Regions from separate parts of the Comamonas sp. AG1104 genome, predicted to be linked through region 3. Evidence: predicted binding sites of a transcription regulator. Region 3 holds the regulator's gene; each other region holds the start of a gene.

Region 1 (3,208 bases), 150 kb from region 3:
TGGACCGAGGGCGTGCAGAAGATGAAGGTCGGCGGCAAGGCCAAGTTCACCTGCCCGCCAGCCATTGCCTACGGCTCACGCGGCGCGGGCCGTGCCGTGCCGCCCAATGCCACGCTGAACTTCGATGTGGAGCTGCTGGGCATCCAGGGCCGCTGATCAAGGCCTGTCGATCTCCAGCCGCTTGGCCAGGCGCTGCAGATTGGCACGATCGAGCTGCAGCTCGCGCGCTGCGGCGGCCCAGCTGCCCTGGTGGCGGGCCAGGCTGGAGCTGACCAGCTGGCGTTCATAGGCGCTGACGGCGGCGCGCAGGCCGGCCTCGGGCGCAGCCGTCGGTGTGGCCGGGTCCATGGACGCAGGGGCCTGTTCGGTGGCTGGTGCCTCGGCCCGCTCCCAGAGATCGGCCAGCCCCAGCGTCACGATGCGCAGCCTGGCGCCGGCGCGGCTGGCACTGCCGTCATGGCGGCTCAGGGCCCTGAGCACGGCGCGGCTGATGCAGTGCTCGAGCTCGCGTACATTGCCGCTCCAGCTGCGATTGAGCAAGGCCGCCTGTGCGGCCGCATCCAGGCGCAGACCGCCCAGCCTGAGCCTGGAGCGGTTCTCCTCGAGGAAATAGCCCGCCAGCTGCAGCACATCGCTGTCGCGCTCGCGCAGCGGCGGCACATTGAGCGGATAGACGTTGAGGCGGTGATAGAAGTCCGCGCGCATGCGCCCGGCGCCGACTTCTGCAGCCAGGTCGCGGTTGGTGGCGGCGATCACGCGCACATCCACATGGTGCTCCCGGTCCGAGCCCAGGCGCTGCAGCTGGCCGCTTTGCAGCACGCGCAGCAGCTTGGCCTGCACGGGCAGCGAGAGTTCGCCGACCTCATCCAGAAACAGCGTGCCCTGATGCGCCTGCTCGAACTTGCCGCTGCGCTCGCTCAGCGCTCCCGTGAAGGCCCCGCGCACATGGCCGAACAGCTCGCTCTCGACCAGATTGTCGGGCAGGGCCGCGCAGTTGATGCTGATCATGGGCTTGTCGGCCCGGCCCGACTGCGCATGCACGGCCTGGGCCACCAGTTCCTTGCCGGTGCCGGTCTCGCCGGTGACGAGCACGCAAAGATCGCTGGCGGCGACCAGGGCAATGTCTTTTTGCAGCTGGCGCATGACGGGGCTTGCACCCTGCAGTGCGCGCTCCTGCGGCGCGGCCGCTGTGGCAGCGCCGGTGGCGCCGCGCGCGAGCTGGGCCAACTGGTGCACGCGCTCGGCCGTGGCCACGGTGGCTGCAGCCAGATTGCTGAAGGCCTGCAGCATGGCCAGCGCCGCAGGATCGGCAAACCGGCCCGGCTCCAGTGCATCCAGCGTCAGCAGGCCCCAGGGCAGGCCGCCCAGTTGCAGCACGCAGCCCATGCAGTCATGCACATGCAGCTCGGTGATGGCCTGGCCCTTGTGCGCCACCAGCCCGTCATAGGGGTCGGGCAGGGGGCTGTCGGGTTCGAAGCGCATGGCCTGGCCGGCCGCCAGCAGCTGGGCAAAGCGCGGGTGCTCGGCCAGACGAAAGCGCCGGCCCAGCGTGTCCGGCATCAGGCCGTCGATCGCCATGGGGCGCAGCCATTCGCCCTCCAGCTTCAGCAGGGCGACGGCATCGGCGGGCAACAGGTTGCGCAGTGCGGCCAGCAGACGGCGCAGACGTTCGCGCTCGGACAGGTCCTGGGCCAGATCGGCGATCAGCGGGCTGACGGCATTGAGAATGTGGGATGTTGTCATAACGACAGCGTTTGGTGTCAAAAAGACATCAATTGAGCAATGTCATATTGACTCATATTTCTGCAAGCCATTGCTTTGCAATGGTCTTGATGCTGGCATGCCGTTTGCATTTATCCGTTCAAGCCTTGCAGCTGGCAAGGCAGCAACCAGGAGATTTGCATGCTTACCGAACGTCAACGCGAGATCGTCAAGGCCACCGTACCGCTGCTGGAAACCGGCGGCGAGGCGCTGATCACGCATTTCTACCAGACCATGCTGGGCGAATACCCCGAGGTGCGCCCGCTGTTCAATCAGGCGCACCAGCAAAGCGGTGCCCAGCCTCGTGCTCTGGCGCACAGCGTGCTGATGTATGCCAAGAACATCGACCGCCTGGAAAACCTGGGCAATCTGCCCGCCCAGATCATCAACAAGCATGTGGCGCTGCAGGTGCAGGCCGAGCATTACCCCATCGTGGGTGCCTGCCTGCTGCGCGCCATTCGTGAGGTGCTGGGCGCCGAGATCGCCACGGATGAGGTGATCGCCGCCTGGGCCGCAGCCTATCAGCAGCTGGCCGATATCCTGATCGCGGCCGAGCGCAGCGTGTATGAGCAGACGGCGGCGGCCGAAGGCGGCTGGCGCGGTGCGCGCGCCTTCAAGCTGGTGCAAAAGCAGGCCGAATCGGCCGAGATCACCTCGTTCTACCTGGAGCCGGCGGACGGCGGCGCGGTGATCACCCATCAGCCCGGCCAGTACATCGGCCTGCGCGTGGTGGTCGACGGCCTGGAGCAGCGCCGCAACTATTCGCTGTCGGCGCCCGCCAACGGCAAGAGCTATCGCATCAGCGTCAAGCGAGAGGCGGGCGGCAAGGTCTCCAATCATCTGCACGACCAGCTGCAAGTGGGCGATACGCTGGAGCTGTTCCCGCCTGCCGGCCATTTCACCCTGCAGGCCGCCGCCAGGCCTCTGGTGCTGATCAGCGGCGGTGTGGGCATCACGCCCACGCTGCCCATGCTGCAGGCCGCGCTGCCCACGGGGCGCGAGATCACCTTCATCCACTGCGCGCGCGATCGCGGCGTGCACGCCTTTCGCGAGAAGATCGATGCGCTGGCCAGCAGCCACGAGCAGCTCACACGCCGCTATTGCTACGACCAGGCGGACGCGGGCGACGAGGTGGATGCCCAGGGCCTGCTGAGCACCGAGCGACTGGCCCAGTGGCTGCCCGAGTCGCGCGATGCCGATGTCTACTTCCTGGGCCCGCGCGGTTTCATGCGCAGTGTCAAGCAGTCGCTGCGCGAGCTGGGCGTGCCCGACGCCCAGGTGCACTACGAGTTCTTCGGCCCGGCCGAAGCCCTGGCTTGACGTTATCGCACCCCCTGAGCGGCTTTGCCTAGGCCCTTGCTCGGCGTCCCTCGTTTTTGGGTGCGCCGGTTTTGAGCGCTGTGATCTGCAAACCAATGGATGCTCATAAAAAAAGAGCTGCTAGCGC
Region 2 (3,208 bases), on a different contig from region 3:
GTGCTCGGAGTTGGCCTGCGCGAACATCATCAGCTCCACGTCCGTGGGATTGCGCTTGAGGTCGTTGAAAGCGTTGACCAGATATTCGATCTCGTCTTCGGCCAGGGCCAGGCCCCATTGCTTGTTTGCGGCTTCCAGCGCTGCGCGGCCGCCGCCCAGCACATCCACAAACTCCATGGGTTGTGCCGCCAGGGTGGTGAACAGTTGCTCGGCCTCTGCGCGTGTCGCAAACACGGACTCGGTCATGCGGTCGTGCAGCAAAGCGGCGACCTGAGCGGTCTGCTCTGTCGACAGCTCGGGCTTACCGCCCAGCAGGCCGGACTTCATGTCCACGCGATACTCGGTCATGCGTTCCACACGGAACACATTCAGGCCGCAGTTACGGGCGATATCGGTGGCCTTGGAGGCCCAGGGTGAGATGGTGCCCAGGCGGGGTGTGACGATGAAGGCCAGGCCTTCAGCATTGCCCGTATAGGGGTCACCATAAGTCAAGAGCGCCGACAGGCGCTCTTGCAATGCGGACGCAACTGCGCCCTCGGTGGCTACCAGGTGCACAAAGCGTGCAGATACGCCGGTGATCTTGGGGTGGATGGCGACCAGATCGGTCAGAAGCTGTTGGGCGCGGAACGAGCTCAGGGCGTTTCCACCCTCAAACTGTGTCAGATGCAATGTCACGTGGCGGCCTGTTTATGTGAAGGCTGTTGAAAAGCGTCCTGGTCAATCCCCTGCCTGAGAGGACCTGGCCAAAGCGCTGAATTCGGTGAGCCTCGGATTTTACCGTGCCTCGGGGTTAGTCCGAATGCTCACACCCACAAGCCCTGCATGTTCAAGCGCGCAATGGGATAATTGCGGCCATGAGCATCACACTGAAGACCCCCGAAGACATCGAGCGCATGCGCGTTGCAGGCCGCTTTGCTTCGGATGTGCTGGACTACATCACCCCCCACATCAAACCCGGCATCACCACCCAGCAGATCGACGATCTGTGCGCCAAGCGTATGGCCGAGCAAGGCACCAAGACGGCCTGCCTGGGCTATCAGCCTCCGGGTATGACGCCCTACCCGGCCTATGTCTGCACCTCGGTCAACCATGTGGTGTGCCACGGCATCCCCAACGACAAGCCTTTGAAGAAGGGCGATATCGTCAATGTCGACGTGACCATCATCACCGAAGACGGCTGGTTCGGCGACAACAGCCGCATGTTCATCATTGGCGAAGGCACGATTGCGGCCAAGCGCCTGTCCAGGCTCACGTTCGAAGCCATGTGGAAGGGCATTGCCCAGGTCAAGCCCGGTGCCACGCTGGGCGATATCGGCCACGCCATCCAGACCTACGCGGAAAGCAACAACCTGTCCGTGGTGCGCGAATACTGCGGCCACGGCATCGGCAAGGTGTTCCACGACGAACCCCAGGTGCTGCACTACGGCCGCCCCGGCGAAGGCGTGGTGCTGGAAGAAGGCATGGTCTTCACCATCGAACCCATGCTGAATCTGGGCAAGCGCGACATCAAGGCCATGCCCGACGGCTGGACCGTCGTCACCAAGGACCGCAGCCTGACCGCCCAGTGGGAGCTGATGCTGGCCGTCACCAAGACCGGCTATGACGTGCTGACCTGGTCCGAGGGCTCACCCACTCCGCCTGACTTCATCACGTCCATCCGCACCTGAGCGCGCTGCCGCCGCTGACCTGCATGCCGCACCGGCCAAAGCCGGATGCGGCATATTTTTTGCTTGCAGACCTTGTACTACAAGCGCCATGCGCTCATCTTTTTGCCATCACAGGCCTCAAGCCCAAGTCAGTTGGGTTAAGGTGACGCTCAAGCACTTGCCCTGTTGAAACGCTTTTTTCTACTGCGCATGACCTCCCCTGCCCACTCCTACGCCCACTCTGCCGACGTCTCCGACCTCTCCTCGCTACAGGGCCTGCGCGAGCAATACCGTGAGGCCAAGGCCCGGCAGATGGAGTTGCTGCGCAACCCCACGCTGGGCAGACGCAGCGTGCGCGGAGTGCTGCACCATTTCAGTGAACTGGCCGACGGTCTTCTGCGCACCCTCTGGCAACGCGCGCAGATGCCGCAGGGCGCAGCCCTGCTGGCCGTGGGGGGTTATGGACGCGCCCAGCTCTTTCCCTATTCGGACATCGATGTGCTGGTGTTGCTGCCCCAAAGCAGTGCACAGCCGGCTGCGGAATTGGCGGCCAGCATCGAGCAGTTCATCAGCAGTTGCTGGGATGCAGGCCTGGAAATCGGCTCCAGCGTGCGCAGCATCGCCGAATGCCTGCAGGAGGCTGCGCAGGACCTGACGGTGCAGACCGCCATGCTGGAGTCACGCCGCATCACCGGCAGCAAGGCCTTGTTTGCCGACTTCGAGCAGGCGTTTCGCGCGCAACTCGATCCCAAGGCTTTTGTCGAAGGCAAGCTGCTGGAAATGCGCCAGCGCCACGCCAAATATGACTTCACGCCCTATTCGCTCGAGCCCAACTGCAAGGAATCGCCCGGCGGGCTGCGCGATCTGCACACCATGCTCTGGCTGGCCAAGGCAGCAGGCTTCGGCAACAGCTGGCATGAACTGGCCGAGCAGGACCTGATCACCCATTTCGAGGTTCAGCAGCTCGAATCCAATGAATCCCTGCTCAGCCTGATCCGTGCCCGCCTGCATGCCTCTGCCGGCCGCCATGAGGACCGGCTGGTCTTTGACCTGCAGACCGCCGTGGCCGAAGCCTTTGGCTACCGCTCCACTACGCCGGAAGGCCGCAAGCTGGCCATGCGCGCTGGCGAGACCCTGATGCGTCACTATTACTGGGCCGCCAAGGCGGTGACCCAGCTGTGCCAGATCGTGCGCATGAGCATCGAAGAGCGCCTGAACCCCGGATCGCACGAGCTGATTCAGCTCAATGATCGCTTTTGCGAGAAGGCCGGCACCATCGAGGTGGTCAGCGACGATCTGTACGAGCGCGATCCGCATGCCATTCTCGAAACCTTTCTCATGTATGAGCAGCATGAGGGATTGACGGGTCTGTCGACGCGCACCCTGCGCGCGCTGTATGCCAGCCGCGATGTGATGGACAGCGCCTTCCGTCGCGACCCGGTCAATCGCGCCACCTTCATGAAGATCCTGCAGCAGCCGCGCGGCATCACCCATGCCATCCGGCTGATGAATCAGACCTCGGTACTGGGTCGCTATCTCTGGCCCTTCCGCCGCATCGTTGG
Region 3 (3,208 bases):
ACGTGGTGGCCGCCGCCAGCTCGCCCAACAACGAGGGCGATCCGCGCGGCATGATCAGCAAGCTGTTCAAGATCTCGTTCTATGCCGGCAAGTACCGCCGTGCCTTCCGCGACTGGAATCCGACCTTCTACAAGATCCTCAAGTTCGGACTGATGATTGGCGTGCTGGTCTGGTTTATCTGGTGGTTGGTACCGAATTAACCCCCTGAGGCGCTTTGCGCCTTCCCCCTTTCTCTTCGGAAGGGGGACGACATCTTCGCTGCAGGGCGGCCTTTGCTTGCTGTCCCTCACTTGGATCTTGCTTCATCAAGACATATGGCTCTAAACAAAAAGCCGCTGTGCGATGCATCAGCGGCTTTCTTGTTTCTAAGGCGCCCTACAGCGCCTTGCGCAGCGTGGTCGTCGGTATCTTGAGCTGCTCGCGGTACTTGGCCACCGTGCGGCGCGCGCACTCGATGCCCTGCTCCTTGAGCATGTCTGCCAGCTTGGCGTCCGACAGCGGCTTCTTGGCATCTTCGGCATCGACAAACTGCTTGATCAGCGCACGCACGGCCGTGCTGGAGGCACTGCCGCCGGTTTCCGTGCCCAGGCCCGAGCCGAAGAAATACTTGAGCTCGAACGTGCCCTGGGGCGTGGCCATGTACTTGGCGGTGGTCACGCGGCTGATGGTGGACTCGTGCAGGCCCAGCGTATCGGCGATATCGCGCAGCACCAGCGGGCGCATGGCCAGCTCGCCATGCACAAAGAAGTTCTTCTGCCGCTCCACGATGGCTTCGGAAACACGCAAGATGGTGTCGAAGCGCTGCTGGATGTTCTTGATGAACCAGCGCGCCTCCTGCAACTGCTGCTGCAGCGCTGCATGACCGTCGCTGTTCTTGTGGCGACGCAGCACGCTGGCATAGATGTCGTGCACGCGCAGACGTGGCATGACCTCGGGGTTGAGCTGCACGGAAAAGTCCGCCCGGCCGGCGCCGGCCCGCACCGGGCGCACGATGACATCGGGCACCACGATATGGCGCTCCACGTCGACAAAGCGGCGCCCCGGACGCGGCTCCAGCCTGGCGATCAGGGCCATGGCTTCGCGCAGTTGCTCTTCGCGCGCGCCGCACAGGCTGGTGAGCTTGCGCAGATCGCGCCGCGCCAGCAGGTCCATGGGCTGCGCACAGATGGATTGCGCCAGCAGCAGCCGGTTCATATGCGCCTCGGTCGTGCCCTCGTCCTCGGCAGTGCGGATCAGGTCGCGCAGCTGCAGCTGCAGGCACTCGGCCAGATCACGCGCGCCCACGCCCACGGGCTCCAGACTTTGCAGCAGCTTCAGAGCAATGACAAAGTGCTGCTCCAGCTCCTCGCGCTCTTCCAGGTCGTCGCCGGCAAGGCTTTGCGCCAGCTCCTGCAGGGAATCCTCGAGATAGCCATCGTCGCTGAGCGACTCGATGAGAAAGCGCAGTGCCGCCATGTCCGCCGCGCCCAGATGCAGGCTCAGCGCCTGACGATGGAGAAAGTCGGTCAGGCTCTGGTGCTCGCGCGCCAGATCGATGGCATCGGTTTCGTCATCGCCATCGCGGTTGCGCGTGGAGCTGCTGGCCGAGGGCGTCTCCCACTCGCTGCTGGATTCGCCGCCCCACTCCCCGTCCTGGCCGTCCATGCCGTCGGCCTCCCAGTTCAGCGTTTCAGGGGTTTCGGGGGTTGATGCTTCCGCTACCGTTTCAGTAGCTGATTGCGCTTGCAATGATTCATTTTCAGAACGAATACCATCTGAAGTGCTGTATTCACTGGCGCTAGCAGCTACATCTACAGGAGCATCTCCCGCAGTTTCAGCCTCATCGCCCGCACGCTCCAGAAAAGGGTTGTCGACCAGCATCTGCTCGACTTCCTGCGCCAGCTCCAGAGTGGAGAGCTGCAGCAGCTGAATGGATTGCTGCAGCTGCGGCGTAAGCGACAAATGCTGCGAAACGCGTAGCGAGAGACCTGGCTTCATCGAGGCGCGGCCCCCAGACAATCATTGCAAACGCGCGCAGTGCTATGGGTTTGCCGCCGGGCTGCCCCAAGGCAAACCTCGGCGCTGCCGGTCAGGGTCCCTTCCGGGGGCAGCGACCACACAAAGTGAGGGAGCGTGGGAGTCATCACATCCTGAAATGTTCGCCCAGATAGACGCGGCGCACATCGGCGTTCTCCACGATCTCCTCGGGCGTGCCTTCGGCCAGCACATGGCCGTCGCTGATGATGAAGGCGTGGTCGCAGATGCCCAGCGTCTCGCGCACGTTGTGGTCGGTAATCAGCACGCCGATGCCGCGTTCCTTGAGGAAGCCGATGATGCGCTGGATCTCGATCACCGCAATCGGATCGATACCGGCAAACGGCTCGTCAAGCAGGATGAAGCGCGGCTGCGTGGCCAGGGCACGCGCGATTTCCACGCGCCGGCGTTCACCGCCGGACAGCGCCAGCGCCGGCGACTGGCGCAGATGCTCGACGCGCAGCTCCTGCAACAGGCCGGTGAGGCGCTTTTCGATCTCGCCCTGCGTCAGTGTCTTGCCCTGCTCGTCTTTTTGCAGCTCCAGCACGGCACGCACATTGTCTTCCACGCTGAGCTTGCGAAAGATAGAGGCTTCCTGGGGCAGATAGGACAGGCCCAGGCGCGAACGCTGGTGGATCGGCATGCCGCCCACCGGCTGGCCGTCGATGAAGATCTCGCCGCCGTCGCTGCGCACCAGGCCCACGATCATGTAGAACGATGTGGTCTTGCCCGCACCGTTGGGGCCGAGCAGACCGACCACCTCGCCTTTTTGCACGGACAGGGACACATCCTTGACCACCTTGCGGCTGCCGTAGGACTTGGCCAGATGCTTGGCCTCCAGGCGGCTGTCGGACTCGCCGCTGCGGCTGCTGGAGAAAGTCGGCTCGCTCATTTCTTCTCGTCGGCTTTCTCGCCGCCCAGTGTCATGCTCTGGCGCAGCTGCGTGGCAGGTGTTGCAGGTTTGGGCTGGGCCCCCGGCGTTCCGTCCTTGGGCGCCATGATGGCGCGCACACGACCGCCCTGCCCCACGGAGGAGCTGGGCAGGCCACCACTGGTCTTCTGGCCATCGACGGTATAGACATCTGTGATGTTGTTGTAGACGATGATGGAGCCCGTGACCTGATCGCTGAGCTGACCGCCACGGTAGCGGCGCATCTCGCCACGACGGATGAACTTGACGATATCGGCCTTGCCG
Region 4 (3,208 bases), on a different contig from region 3:
ACGGCACTGACCATGGTGGTTCTCCTGTCGGGTGGCGGCCTCAGGCCTTGATCTTGAAGCTGTCGGCATACTGGGCAGGGTTCTTGCCGTCCCACACCACGCCGTCAATCAGCTTGCTGGTGCGCAGTACATCCTTGGGCACGCTGACCTTGAGCTGGCTTGCCGCCTGCTGGTAGAGGTCGATGCGGTTGATCTGCTTGGCCACGGCCAGATAGTCGGGATGGGCCTTGAGCAGACCCCAGCGCTTGTGCTGGGTGAGGAACCACATGCCGTCCGACAGATAGGGGAAGTTCACGGCACCGTCGTTGAAGAACTTCATGTGGTTGGGGTCGTCCCAGGTCTTGCCCAGGCCATTCTGGTAGCGGCCCAGAATGCGCTGGTTGATGGCGTCCACACTGGTATTGATATAGGACTTCTGGGCCACGGTTTCGGCCATCTTCGTCTTGTTCTGCAGGCTGGCGTCGATCCAGCGGCCGGCCTCCAGAATCGCCATCATCACGGCGCGGCACGTGTTGGGATTTTTCTGCGCGAACTCGCCCGTGGCGCCCAGCACCTTCTCGGGGTGATCCTTCCAGATGTCCTGTGTGGTGTTGGCCGTAATGCCGATGCCATCCATGATGGCGCGATGGTTCCAGGGTTCGCCCACACAGAAGCCATCCATATTGCCCACGCGCATATTGGCCACCATCTGGGGCGGCGGCACGGTGATCAGCTTGGCCTCGGATAAAGGGTTGATACCCGCAGCCGCCAGCCAGTAATGCATCCACATGGCGTGGGTGCCAGTGGGGAAGGTGCCGGCGAAGGTGTATTCGCGCTTTTCCCTGGCCATGACCTTGGCCAGACTGGCTCCGTCGACCGCGCCCTTGTCGGCAAGGGCCTTGGACAGCGTGATCGCCTGGCCGTTGTTGTTCAGCCCCATGAGCACGGCCATGTCCTTCTTGGGGCCACCCACGCCCAGGTGCAGGCCGTAGACCAGGCCGTAGAGCACATGGGCGAAGTCCAGCTCGCCGTTGACCAGCTTGTCGCGCACGCCGGCCCAGCTCGCCTCCTTGCTGAGAACGATCTTCACGCCGTACTTCTGATCGAAGCCCAGCACAGAGGCCATGACCACGCTGGCGCAATCGGTCAGCGGGATGAAGCCGATCTTGACCTCTTTCTTCTCCGGCGCGTCGGAGCCTGCGGCCCAGGCGCCATGGTGGCCCAGCGTGCCATAGAGGGCGGCAGCGCCGGCCACGCGCAGAAACTCACGCCGGCCACCGGCAGATACGGGCTCGGGAGCAGGAGCAGTAGACGAAGGAAGGCGCTGGCTCATGAGAAAACTCCATCAAGAATCGTGGTGAAGGCGATCCGGAAAACAAAAAGGCGCCCTTCCCTCCTCGGGTGTGAGGAGAAAAGGACGCCGTTGTCCCAGGTCACTCGTAATAACGCTTTAAGCGCGACCGCCTTTGGTCTGCTTGACATCAACAGTCATGCACAAACCATGCCAGACCTTGATCAGAGGCGGAGCATGCTTTGCGCTTCCGGTTTTGGCCCATATTTGGTGCAGCGCAACAAACACCGAGCTGCCAAGCGCTATGAATTGGTGCTGCCCGGCAGCAGGTCCACCGTGGCCAGAATCGCTTCGGCCACATCCAGCATGCGCCGGTTCTGGTTCATGGCCGTCTGGCGGATCAGCTTGTAGGCATCGCCCTCGCTGAGCTGGCGGTAGTTCATGAGCACGCCCTTGGCCCGCTCTATGGTCTTGCGCTCCTTGAGCGTGGCACGTGCCTTGTCGATTTCGGTCTGCATGTCCTGCAGCCGCATGGATTGCTCCTGCACCAGCAAGACGATGCTTTTCTCGAGCTGCAACCCGTACGCACCCTCGGCAGGCAAGGAGGCAGTTGACTGCGTGCCCCCCAGAAAGGCCGCAGCCGCTTCGGCGCGAGTCCCGGGCTGCGGCTGCATCTCCAGCAGCGCCAGTTGCTGGCTCAGCGCCGCACCGGCCTGCTCCAGCTTGCGCAGACACTGGGTCTGCAGCTCCTCGGCCAGGAATGCCTCAATCTGGTGCATGGCATCGAGCCGGCTGGAGCAGGCTTCGAACCAGGGTGCGCTCAGGCCGCGGTCCAGCGGCAGGCCGTCACCGGCCGTGCAACCCATACGACGCAGCCGCTCGATCACCGTCATATCGGGGCAGGCCCCGCATTGCTGCTGCCAGCGCTCCATCCCCGAGGGGCTTGCGAAATCCGCAAACACCTGAAAGCAGCGCTCCTGCGACTCGATCAGATGCAGCCAATGGCGCTGACGCTCCGTCCTGCCGACCCCTGCGGTAAACGCCGCAACTCCCGTGGCGCGCTCCTGGCCCGCCAGCTCCTTGCCCTGCATGAAATGAAACAGCGCCACCAGCAATTTCGCGATATCGGGATCGCAAGCGCTGTCCGCCGCCTCGAACACCACGGTCAGGCAGGCCGCAATCATGCGGATCAGTGCCTGTGTGCAATCCTCGGCACTGAGCTGCAGCGCATCGCGCCGGCGGCGCAGCAGCGGCAGGGCTTCAAAGCCTTGCAGCGCATTGGCGATCGCATTGAACAAGCGAGCGCCATGCGCGCCCGGCGCCCGCGCGCCCAGCTCTTCAAGCGCAAGGCAGACCCGCTCCATGACCCGGTCCACATGAAGGCCATGGTCGAGCAGGCTCTGCTGCGCCTGTGCTCCGCCGCTGACCAGAAAGATATTCGAGAGCCCGCGCTCTTTCTGCAGCGCATGGACGAGCTCGGACATGCTCGCCACCAGGCTGCTGGCGCGGCTGATCTGCTCCAGCTCGGCAATCTCGCTTTGCCTTGCAGCCACCAGATAGTGCAGAGGCGTTTTCATGGGGTAGTGCTTGTCGTCATGTTGATGCCATGGACGATCAGCACATTTCATGCCATCTCAGGCAAGGCGACGCTGCCGCCTCTCCCAGAACCAGTCCACCATGACGCCCACACCGATTCCCACGACATAGGCCAGCAGATCCAGGGGGTCGAAGCCGTTGCCCAGCACCAGATAGGCCAGCTTGTTGGCACGCAGGGCCTGCATCCAGGGGGCCTGATAGAGCTGCAGGAACTCGATGGCAAAGGCGATGACCAGTGACCATGCCATGAGCTTGCCGCGCGTGATGGCCGGCCGCAGCCAGGCCACGCACAGCAGCACCACCCAGGCCCAGAGCGCATCGCCCGGATAGTTGCCCAGCACG

The links. The regulator sigma-54, encoded in region 3, starts transcription at its own class of promoters, with help from an activator protein. The targets are predictions, from matches to a motif close to TGGCANGNAANCTGCTTT.
Region 1: hmpA (NO-inducible flavohemoprotein) is a predicted target of sigma-54. The motif match lies at 1,837-1,854, and genes of this name have one in related genera.
Region 2: DFO48_RS00670 ([protein-PII] uridylyltransferase) is a predicted target of sigma-54. The motif match lies at 1,716-1,733, and genes of this name have one in related genera.
Region 4: DFO48_RS05245 (CmpA/NrtA family ABC transporter substrate-binding protein) is a predicted target of sigma-54. The motif match lies at 1,469-1,486, and genes of this name have one in related genera.

The regions. Positions count from the first base shown of each region.
Region 1 is NZ_QQAS01000003.1:561,522-564,729, reverse strand. It holds gene DFO48_RS11045 (FKBP-type peptidyl-prolyl cis-trans isomerase) at 1-156, shown strand, start outside; gene norR (nitric oxide reductase transcriptional regulator NorR) at 157-1,743, opposite strand; gene hmpA (NO-inducible flavohemoprotein) at 1,903-3,081, shown strand.
Region 2 is NZ_QQAS01000001.1:139,105-142,312, reverse strand. It holds gene purL (phosphoribosylformylglycinamidine synthase) at 1-675, opposite strand, end outside; gene map (type I methionyl aminopeptidase) at 855-1,667, shown strand; gene DFO48_RS00670 ([protein-PII] uridylyltransferase) at 1,857-3,208, shown strand, end outside.
Region 3 is NZ_QQAS01000003.1:710,502-713,709, forward strand. It holds gene DFO48_RS11790 (aspartyl/asparaginyl beta-hydroxylase domain-containing protein) at 1-200, shown strand, start outside; gene DFO48_RS11795 (RNA polymerase factor sigma-54) at 376-1,977, opposite strand; gene lptB (LPS export ABC transporter ATP-binding protein) at 2,123-2,905, opposite strand; gene lptA (lipopolysaccharide transport periplasmic protein LptA) at 2,902-3,208, opposite strand, start outside.
Region 4 is NZ_QQAS01000002.1:135,764-138,971, reverse strand. It holds gene ntrB (nitrate ABC transporter permease) at 1-14, opposite strand, end outside; gene DFO48_RS05245 (CmpA/NrtA family ABC transporter substrate-binding protein) at 41-1,312, opposite strand; gene DFO48_RS05240 (nitrate regulatory protein) at 1,573-2,847, opposite strand; gene DFO48_RS05235 (DUF2809 domain-containing protein) at 2,905-3,208, opposite strand, start outside.